Undibacterium sp. KW1: one gene and its partner. The protein of the gene in region 1 interacts with the protein of each later gene in a pairwise test. Links are inferred from orthologs where the notes say so. Each region holds a gene or a part of one and is shown on either strand. Other genes may lie near its edges.

What was found.
Region 2: the proteins of rlmN (region 1) and ftsZ interact in binary tests that used the Escherichia coli proteins (3 or more experiments, as listed by UniProt). The link is inferred for Undibacterium sp. KW1 from one-to-one orthologs.

What each region holds. Positions count from the first base shown.
Region 1 is NZ_AP018439.1:2,446,101-2,452,511, reverse strand. The notes cover bases 2,461-5,427. They hold rlmN (23S rRNA (adenine(2503)-C(2))-methyltransferase RlmN), read right to left. Parts: upstream 4,541-5,427; coding sequence 3,380-4,540; downstream 2,461-3,379. Other genes in these bases: rlmD (23S rRNA (uracil(1939)-C(5))-methyltransferase RlmD), read right to left, coding at 5,276-5,427; ndk (nucleoside-diphosphate kinase), read right to left, coding at 4,627-5,052; pilW (type IV pilus biogenesis/stability protein PilW), read right to left, coding at 2,577-3,368; UNDKW_RS11015 (RodZ domain-containing protein), read right to left, coding at 2,461-2,584. Also shown: hisS (histidine--tRNA ligase), read right to left, coding at 1-225; ispG (flavodoxin-dependent (E)-4-hydroxy-3-methylbut-2-enyl-diphosphate synthase), read right to left, coding at 240-1,517; more of UNDKW_RS11015, read right to left, coding at 1,520-2,460; more of rlmD, read right to left, coding at 5,428-6,411.
Region 2 is NZ_AP018439.1:895,519-900,196, reverse strand. What follows is about bases 1-2,957. They hold ftsZ (cell division protein FtsZ), read right to left. Parts: upstream 2,101-2,957; coding sequence 901-2,100; downstream 1-900. Other genes in these bases: ftsA (cell division protein FtsA), read right to left, coding at 2,225-2,957; UNDKW_RS04050 (peroxiredoxin), read right to left, coding at 1-423. Outside these bases: more of ftsA, read right to left, coding at 2,958-3,457; UNDKW_RS04035 (cell division protein FtsQ/DivIB), read right to left, coding at 3,454-4,245; UNDKW_RS04030 (D-alanine--D-alanine ligase), read right to left, coding at 4,263-4,678. UniProt on the Escherichia coli protein: Essential cell division protein that forms a contractile ring structure (Z ring) at the future cell division site. The regulation of the ring assembly controls the timing and the location of cell division.

The DNA of each region.
Region 1 (6,411 bases):
AAAGGAATACATTTCCTTTTCGACGACATCCGTTACTTCACCAAGGCCACGCGCGAACAAATTAGTAGGCTCGACAATAGGTGTACGGACTTGCTGGAAGCCATAACTCTTCAATACAGATTGCACAGTATTTTCAAACAACTCCCACAACGGGGCGTCATCCGGTAAAAGGTCATTCATCCCTTTCACACCAGCGATTTTTTCTGCTTTTTTTATTTCCGACATACTTGCTACCTGATTTAATTATTTGTTACGCCATGCACCGGGGCATAGTGGCTCTTGACATAGTCCAGCACAATTTCCTGGAACTCTTCTGCAATACGGTCGCCGCGCAAGGTGAGCGCCTTGGCACCATCAATAAAAACTGGCGCAGCCGGTGATTCACCCGTACCTGGCAAACTGATGCCAATATTGGCGTGCTTGGATTCACCTGGGCCATTAACGATACAGCCCATGACGGCGACATTCATATTCTCTACCCCTGGATACTGACTCTTCCAGACTGGCATTTGATTCCGCAGGAAACTCTGGATATCATCAGCCAGTTCCTGGAACACAGTCGAGGTAGTCCTGCCACAGCCGGGGCAAGCAATGACCATGGGCGTAAATTTTCGCAAACCCATAGTCTGCAAAATTTCCTGACCAACGACAACTTCCTTGCAACGGTCACCACCGGGCTCCGGTGTCAGGGATATGCGTATGGTGTCGCCTATGCCCTCCTGCATCAATACCGACAATGCTGCAGTCGAAGCGACGATGCCTTTACTACCCATGCCAGCCTCGGTCAGACCAAGATGCAAGGGGTAATCGCAACGTGCTGCCAGTTCGCGGTAAACGGCGATCAAGTCCTGCACACCTGAGACTTTGCAAGACAGGATAATCTTGTCACCTGCCAGACCCAGTTCTTCAGCTTTTTGCGCACTTTCAATCGCAGAGGTGATCAATGCCTGATACATCACGGCTTGCACACTCCATGGCTGAGCACGCTTGGCGTTATCATCCATGATGCGAGCCAGCAAGGCCTGATCCAGGCTACCCCAGTTGACACCGATGCGCACTGGCTTATCGTAGCGGCAAGCCATTTCTATCATCTGGGCAAACTGGGTATCGCGTTTGGCGCCCTTGCCTACATTGCCAGGATTAATCCGGTACTTGGATAAGGCTTTGGCGCAATCAGGAAAGTCATTCAACAGCGTGTGGCCGTTGTAATGAAAATCACCTACCAGCGGCACATCTATGCCCATCCGGTCCAACTGTTCACGTATCGCTGGTACGGCTGCTGCCGCTTCTGCGTTATTGACCGTGATGCGCACCAACTCAGAACCAGCCCGCGCCAATTCCTTGATTTGAATTGCAGTACCTATCGCGTCAGCAGTATCAGTATTCGTCATGGATTGCACCACGACAGGTGCGCCGCCACCTACCAGAACTTCCCGGTTGCCATATACCACTTTGGCAGCACGGGATGCACGCCTGAGCTTAGGACCAGAACCGATTTCCGATAAAAAATCCGTCATCTTTACTTCACATTCAAATTAATGACATTACTATCCTTGCCAGGCGCAATCTCCATGGATTTGCCACGCAACCAGCCATCCACACCTGCAGCATTACCTATCCTGAGCTGCAAAGCCTCTTTCATGTCAAACACCTCTTCAGTGCCCGCTTTGGCGAGATGAGAAGTCACAATACTGCCATTTTCACGCTTGACCTGTATCCAAGAGTCTTGCCTGAATTTCAGTTTCAACTGATTATTTCCCGCATCTGCCACTGCTGGCGCGGCAACCGCAACAGGCACGGAAACCGGGGCCGGAGCTACTGCAACCACAGGAGCTGAAGCCAGGGCCGAAGCTTGTTGAGCAACCGCTGGCGCAGACACCGGAGTTTGTACATCCTGATCCACTTTGGGTGGAGGAACGATATCCTGAGCTTCTGGTTTTGCACCATTGAGCGTACCAAGCACTGTGGGAATAGTCGATGCCGCTGGCTTATCAGCTTCTGGCTTGATAGATGCCGCGCCTGGATTTTCAACAGGTTTTTCAGGCTCTGCTTCAGTCGTTTTTTTTGCAGACTGCCCTGAGATCAGGCTCTTGATGTAATCGTTTTGCTCCAGCTTTTGCACCGCCACAAAGATCAGGGCACATGCAGCCAGCACTATCGCACCTATCACATACTTGCGATTATTATTACTATCCTGACGTCCCAGAAAAGGCGTACGAGACTCCATGAAAGGTGTCGCAAGGGTAGGACGCAAATCTGCATCCAGCCCAGACAGGCCCTTTTCTGCAGGGAGGCAGTCGATCACTGGCGCAGGGTCAAGCTTGAGAAGTTTCGCATAAGAGCGCACAAAACCTCGCACGATCACCATCTTGGGCAAATCATCAAATTGATTACTCTCCAGCGCAAGTATCTGGCGTTGGGACAATTTGAGTTGATCCGCCACCTGCTGCACACTCAAACCGAGTTGAACGCGCGCAGCAGACAATTGAGAACCGGCAGTCTGCACTACAGACAAAACCGCTTTAGTCTCAGATATCTCGGAAGCCAAAGGTTCTACAGGTAGATTCGCGCCCGCATCACTCATCAAACACTCCACGTTGATACAGAGAAAATTCTGTTGAATTAGGATGGCGGCGACGCAGTTGCGTAGCCAGACTATTTACCGCAGCCTCATCACCCAATTTTTTTTCAATTTTGATGGCAAGCCAAAATACATTTGCTGCCAACACGTCCAACTTGAGTACACGGCCAATATAAAACTTCGCCTGTTTATATTCACCGCGTTTGTAAAGCACATCGGCCAGATTCGCATTGATTTGCGGATTGCCAGCATCTTCACGCAGACCCTGCATGAAATAGCGTTCTGCAGCAAGCGTATCCTTGATACGCAAACTGCACAATCCAGCATTATTCAATGCCTTAGCTGGCGCATTATAGGCGGGATCCTTGACAGCGCTCTCAAGATACACAAGCCCTTGTTTCTCACGTCCGTTCATACACAAGAACCAGCCATAATTATTGCCAATATCACTATTACCTGGTGCGAGTTTCAGTGCATGCTGAAAATTATCTTCGGCCAGTTGCTTCTCACCCATATCCATGAAGATAAGTGCCCGCAGGCTGAAAGCATCAACCAGATCAGGCGCAATCAATAACGCCTGACGAATCTCTTCAAGAGCAACCTTCTGCTGCCCCTGCTGATAATAACCAACAGCCAGCTCCATGCGTATGGATGCACGTTTTCGCGCATCCTGCTTTTCGGCAGACATGTTTTGATCTGGCCTATCACCCTCCAGGCTCTTGGATGCACATGCTGACAAAGAAAGTGCCAGCACCACCAGCACTCCATTCAAAAAACATTGACGCATTTGAGAAATTTTCACTGAGTGATCTCCACGATCTTGCCAAAATTTTCGCCAAACTTCTTTTGATATTCCGCCATTTTTTGCATGCGCTCTTGCACACGCGTTCTGTCCTGCACTTCACCAGCCAGTTGACCACAAGCCGCATCGATATCATCGCCACGGGTTTTACGGGTGGTTGTTACCAAGCCTGCGTCGAGCAAAATCTGGGCAAATGCCTTGATACGCGGATTCGCTGATCGTTTCAGGCCAGATTCCGGGAAAGGATTAAAAGGAATCAGATTGAACTTGCACGGCACATCACGCACCAGCTCGATCAACTCCCTGGCATGCGCATCAGTATCATTGACACCATCCAGCATGCAATATTCAAATGTGACAAAGTCGCGCGGCGCAAACTCCAGGTAGCGCTTGCAGGCCGCCATCAACTCCTTCAATGGATGCTTCTTGTTCAGTGGTATCAGGCTGTCACGCAAAGTATCATTTGACGCATGCAGGGACACCGCCAGTGCCACCGGACATTCTTGCGACAGCTTGTCTATCATGGGAACCACACCACTGGTAGATAGCGTCACGCGGCGACGCGACAAGCCATAAGCATTATCATCGAGCATGAGACGCAAGGCAGTCACAGTTGGTTCAAAATTCAGCAAAGGCTCACCCATGCCCATCATGACCACATTGGTGATCTGACGCTCACCTTTAGGGCCAGGTGCAATACCTTTGGTCTTGCGCAATTCAAATTCTGCCATCCAGAGCTGGCCTATGATTTCGCCTACACTCAGGTTGCGGTTAAAACCCTGCTTGCCAGTAGAACAGAAACGGCAATTCACCGCACAACCAGCCTGGGTAGAAATACACAGGGTGCCACGGTTTTCTTCAGGGATAAATACAGTTTCTACAGCATTACCCTGGCCGACATCAACCAGCCATTTTCTCGTGCCATCTGCAGAGGTATGGTCACTGATCACGGCGGGAGCGGCAATCATCGCCCGCGTAGCGAGCTTCTCGCGCAGGGATTTCGCGAGGTCTGTCATTTCATCAAACGAACTGGCACCAAACTGGTGTATCCAGCGTTGCAATTGCTTGGCACGAAACGGCTTCTCACCCAAGTCACCGCAATATGCGACGAGCTGCGCTGGATCCAGATCCAATAAATTTGTGAGTACCGTCATGATCTTCTCTTTCGCACCTCAAACAGCACCAGACTGTATGAGGTGCATATCTTAATTCTTTATTCTGTTACATGCAGACAAAGTCTGAATTAACGGGAATAAACGTTCAACGCCGGGAAGTAGTAAGCAATTTCCACAGCAGCTGTTTCTGGAGCATCAGAACCGTGAACAGCGTTAGCATCGATAGAGTCAGCGAAATCAGCGCGGATTGTGCCAGCTTCTGCTTTCTTAGGATCTGTCGCACCCATCAGGTCGCGGTTTTTCAAAATTGCGCCTTCGCCTTCCAGAACCTGGATCATCACTGGACCGGAGATCATGAAATCAACCAGATCCTTGAAGAAAGGACGTGCGCTGTGAACAGCGTAGAAACCTTCAGCTTCAGCACGGGACAACTGCGCCATACGGGCAGCAACTACTTTCAGGCCAGCGCCTTCAAAGCGGCTGTAAATTTGACCGATGACGTTTTTTGCAACTGCGTCAGGCTTAATAATAGACAATGTACGTTCGATAGCCATCTAAAAACTCCAATAAAAAGAAAGGGTTAAGAAAAATTTCAAGAATTCATCTAACCTTAGATTTTACCATGAAACCACCAGCTCAGATATGTCTTTCAAGAAATACAATTGGTCGCAGACTGAATCAATTGAACTTATGTCATCTGAAGCAGGGATTTCATTGCAATAAGGCAAATCCATCAGAGATGGGCAATCATAACGACAGATTTGTTATTGCAAAAATCTAGATCAGATCAAAAACTGCCATGGATTCCACGTGAGAGGTATGCGGGAACATGTTAATGACACCAGCACTGCTAAGACGATAACCAGCCTGATTCACCAGCATGCCAGCATCCCTGGCCAGGGTGGAAGGGCTGCATGAAACATAGACCAGACGCTTGGGCTTTAATTCAGGCGCGATATCACCCAGATCAATCAAAGCCTGACAGACAGCCATGGCGCCATCGCGCGGCGGATCGATCAGGAAACGATCAAATTTACCAAGCTTGACGAAGTCTTGTGCCGTCACCTCGAACAGATTGCGCGTACTGAACGAGGTCTTGGCCGCCAGACCATTGTGTTTTGCATTTTCCAGAGCACGCTCAGTCAAGGTATCACTACCCTCTATACCCACAACCTCTCTTGCCAGCGTGGCGATAGGCAGGGTGAAATTGCCCAGGCCGCAGAACAGATCAGCGATACGCTCATCTTTTTGCACATCCAGCATGCGCAAAGCGCGTGCGACCAGTACCCGGTTGATATGATGGTTCACCTGAGTGAAATCAGTCGGCTTGAACGGCATTTTGACGCCAAATTCTGGCAACAGATAATGCAATTCGCTAGTCACAGGGTAGTATGGCGCGGCTGTTTCCGGCCCCTTGGTTTGCAACCACCATTGCACCTGATATTGATCAGCAAATGCCTTCAACTTGACTTCATCTTCTTTGGTCAATGGTGCCATGATGCGCAATACCATGGCAGTCACGCCCTCACCTATTGCCAGTTCGATTTGCGGCAAGGCTTCAACGATGGACAGCGAAGCCACCAGGCCACGCAAAGGCATGAGCATGGCAGACACATGCGCAGGCAAGATGTCACAGGTTTCCATATTCGCGACATAACGCGATTTTTTCTCATGGAAACCAACAAGTACCGTGCCCTTTTTGATCACATGGCGCACAGACAGACGTGCGCGGTAGCGGTAACCCCAGGTCGGACCTATGATGGGCCGGAGCATGATTTCGGATTTAACCTTGCCAATATGCCAGAGGTTGTCTTCCAGCACACGCTGCTTCATGGCAACCTGGGCGCTGGCATCCAGATGCTGCATGGAACAACCGCCGCAAGTGCCAAAAAATTCACATTTAGGCTCCACCC
Region 2 (4,678 bases), 1.5 Mb from region 1 along the record:
GTCAACAGCCAGCAAAGAATAACGCTGGGAACGTGTGCCCATGCCAAATTTGCTGAAATCTGCATCCAGGCCCAGCGCTTTGCTGAAATCTGCATTGCCGTCTGCCATCATGCGGACGATGCCAGTGGATTTTTGATCACGGCCCCATGCGCCCATGACGAATGCGTCATTGACGGAGATACACCAGATTTCATCAACGCCCTTGGCTTTCAAATCTGCTGCCAGTGCAACATAGCCAGGCACATGCTTGGCTGAGCAAGTTGGCGTGTATGCGCCAGGCAGACCAAAAATCGCAATGGTTTTACCTTTGGTCAGGTCTGCGACTTTGAAAGTATTTGGTCCGAGTGAACATCCTTCTGATTCCACTTCAATAAATTCTGCCAGGCTGCCTTCAGGCAGAGTATCGCCAATCTTGATTGTCATTTTATGCTCCCTAGATAAGTATTCGGATATTCAATGCCTTGCTGTATGCCGCCTCCACCAAAAGCAGGAAGTTTGAGCCATATCAACACCGACAGTGAAGGACGCAAGTATGCCTGAGCTAGAATTTTCTTGCAGAAGTTAAAAGAGTAAGGCTTAAGACCTCTCAACACAAAGGCACAAAGACACAGAGGAAAAACAGGGGAATTCAAAAACTCTTTTACATAGTCCAGTAACTATTAACTGATTAGTTTTGTGAAAGAGTCACGATGCACTACCTATCGAAAGCAATTGAAAATATGACGCTTTCCTCTTGTCTTTCTCTGTGGTGTAGCAGGGAATTCGTGCGGCATGCCGCGCGCCTGCGGAACGAAGTCTGCTTGCAAGCAGACTTTCCTCCCTCTGTGGTGAGCTTTCCGGTCCTACAAAAAAAACGCCAGCCTCTCTCGAAGCTGGCGTTCTGCAGAAAAACCAGATAAATCAGTCAGCCTGTTTGCGCAGGAAAGCTGGGATATCGTAAGTTTCCATGCCATTTTTTTCCAGGGCACGTACTGTTTCTGACGCAGATTCACGGCGCCATACTGCAGGTTTGCTCAAGCCATCAAAACCTGCGGAACCAGTTGCAGCACCAGTGCTGATGGTGGCAGAAGTCATGACCGGGCTGGCCATCACGGTTTCATTGTGCGTACCGGTACGCAGCATAGGTGTTTGCACCAGCTGAATATTTTTCTTGCCACGGCCCAGGCCAGTTGCAACTACCGTCACACGGATATCGTCACCCATGTTGTCGTCGTAAGCGATACCCTGGGCAATCGATGCGTCCGGTGCAGCAAAGGCGCGCACGGTGGACATGACTTCCTTGATCTCTTTACCTTTCAGACCACGGCTGGCTGTAACGTTCACCAACACACCGCGGGCGCCGGACAAATCAATGCCATCCAGCAGTGGAGATGCCACAGCCTGCTCAGCGGCGATGCGTGCGCGATCAACACCAGAAGCTGTTGCCGTACCCATCATGGCCTTGCCTTGTTCGCCCATGATGGTTTTCACGTCATTGAAATCGACGTTGATATGGCCAGGCACATTGATGATCTCGGCAATACCGGCGACGGCATTGTTCAAGACATCATCTGCATGTTGCAGCCATTCGATCATGCTGTCGTCTTCATAAATCTCTTCGAGTTTTTCGTTGAGAATGATGATCAGAGAATCGACGTGCTGGGACAAGGTTTCCAGACCTTCGTCGGCGATGTCCATGCATTTCTGACCTTCGTATGAAAATGGCTTCGATACTACGGCCACGGTCAGTGCACCCAATTCTTTGGCGACTTGCGCAACTACGGGAGCAGCACCAGTACCAGTACCGCCACCCATACCTGCGGCGATAAATACCATGTGCGCGCCGCGCAATGCGTCTTCGATGCGGGCACGGGAATCTTCTGCCAGCTTGCGGCCGACTTCCGGTTTCATGCCGGCGCCCAGACCAGTCTCGCCGATCTGTATCACATTGTTTGCTTTAGACTGCAACAGTGCTTGCGCATCTGTGTTTGCTGCAATGAACTCAACGCCGGACACGCCTTTGTTGATCATGTGCTGAACCGCATTGCCGCCTGCGCCACCTACGCCGACAACCTTGATCACGGTGCCTTGTGTGGCGTTATCAACCATATCGAACTCCATCATGACTCCTCCAGGTAGGCAGTTATCAGTCGCTAGGCATCACCGGGATGTGACGACTAGCGACTAATAACTGTATATCGAACTATTATAAAATGACTACACCAAATTAGATACAAAATACAAGCTAAAAATTCCCTAAAAACCACTCTTTCATGCGTTGCCAGACCGCTTTGGCTGAACCTTCTTGCCGAGTGACCAGATGACCGCGCAAATACTGCTTCTTCGCTTCCAACAACAACCCCAAAACTGTGGCATAACGCAGGCTGCGCACGACATCTGCCAACTGCCCGCTATACGCTGGCATGCCTAATCTGGTCGGCTTCAAAAAGATGTCTTCTGCCATCTCGACCATGCCCGGCATGGCAGCAGAACCGCCTGTCAAAACGATGCCGGATGAGAGCACATCTTCATAGCCGGATTCACGCACCACCTGGTGCACCAACGCAAACAATTCTTCAACGCGCGGCTCTATCACTGCCGCCAAAGCCTGGCGCGACAAGGAGCGCGGGCCGCGGTCACCAAGACCAGGCACTTCCAGTGTGTCGGACGGATCAGCCAATACCTGTTTAGCGACCCCAAAACGCACCTTGATTTCTTCTGCTTCCGAGGTCGGCGTGCGCAAGGCCATGGCGATATCATTGGTGATCTGATCACCGGCTATTGGTATCACTGCAGTGTGTCGTATCGCACCTTCGCTGAATACTGCAACGTCAGTGGTGCCGCCACCGATATCGATGAGCACTACGCCCAGCTCTTTTTCATCCTTGGTCAGCACTGCTTCAGCCGAGGCCATAGGTTGCAGGATCAGGTCAGATACTTCAAGACCGCAACGGCGCACACACTTGACGATGTTCTGCACCGCAGAAACGGCACCGGTAACAATATGCACTTTGACTTCAAGACGTATGCCGCTCATGCCTATAGGTTCGCGCACATCGTCCTGGCTATCGACAATAAATTCTTGCGGTAAGGTATGCAGCAATTGCTGGTCAGTCGGAATATTGACGGCCTTGGCAGTTTCTATCACACGCGAAACGTCAGCTGCGGTGACTTCTTTATCCTTGATCGCCACCATGCCGCTGGAATTAAAGCTGCGGATATGGCTGCCGGCAATACCGGTATATACATTGCGTATCTTGCAGTCTGCCATCAACTCGGCTTCTTCCAAAGCGCGCTGTATGGATTCGACGGTCGCCTCGATATTAACGACGACGCCTTTTTTCAGCCCCTTGGATTCATGCTGGCCCAGGCCGATGACTTCATGCCTGCCGTCAGGCATGACTTCTGCCACGACCGCCACAATTTTTGAGGTGCCGATATCGAGACCAACGATCAGATTTTTAGCGTCTTTTGTCATGTCTTTCCACTTGCTTTTGTTTGCTTTTTTGATCCGATATTGCTATGACTCGATTTGAGCGCCAGGCCATTCGGATAACGCATGTCCACACTTTCAATACTGTCCTGCAAACTGGCCAGCAGTTGCGGATAGACTGTCATCAGTTTATCCACCCTGCTCTTGAGCGTTGTTGCATCCTGCACTCTGCCCAATTGCACCTGCATGCCATTATTCAACTTCAGACTCCAGGCATAACGACTGGAGTAATTCACTTCATCCGGTGCCAGACTGATCCTGGCAAACCAGTTTTTAAATTCCAGATACTGCGCCAGCACTTCTTTTTCACTACCATCCGGTCCACTCAGGGCCACCAGATCTGCATCGTCCTCGGCCTCTGCCAGGTTGGCGGTGAACACATCGCCCTTGGCAGAAATCAATTGCCCGTTTTCACCCCAGGTACCCAGCGCCACATGTTCTTCCAGGGTGACGATGAGTTTGTTCGGCCATTCTCTTTGTACGCTGGCCTTGCGCACCCAGGGTACTGCTTCAAAAGCTGTTCTTACCGCATCCAGATTTGCAGTAAAAAAATTACCCCTGATCTTGGGTAAAGCCGTGCTCCTGATCGTCAGCGTATTCACATGCCGTAAACCAGCACTATCAACCGCACTACTCGCTTCCACCCGTATCACGCGCAAAGTAAAAAATGGCCTTTGTATTACCCACCAGACGCCTGACAACACCAGGATGAACAGTACCAGCCCAAACAGGGCATTCGCGGTATTGTTCATCAGCTTGCTGTCATGCCACATTTTTTACTCTTACTCGTTTACTTTTCTGTTTCAGATTTAATTTTCAAGCTTGCTGTCTTCAAAATTTCTACACACAAGTCTTCATAACTGATGCCTACTGCCTTGGCTGCCATGGGTACCAGCGAATGCCCGGTCATGCCTGGAGAAGTATTGATCTCCAGCAAGAACGGTTTGTTATCCGACTTGCGCAACAAGACATCAACCCTGGCCCAGCCTTCACAATCCAGTGCGCGGTAAGCATCGACAGCCATTTTGCGGATGGCATCCGTCAGATCCTGCTCCAGCAGTGCCGGGCAAATGTATTGCGTGTCGTCAGTAAAATACTTGTTCTGGTAATCGTAGTTACCATCAGGTGCAACGATTTCGGTGATCGGCAAGGCATACGCCAGCTCACCCTTGCCGAGTATCGCCACTGTCAGTTCGCGGCCTTCGA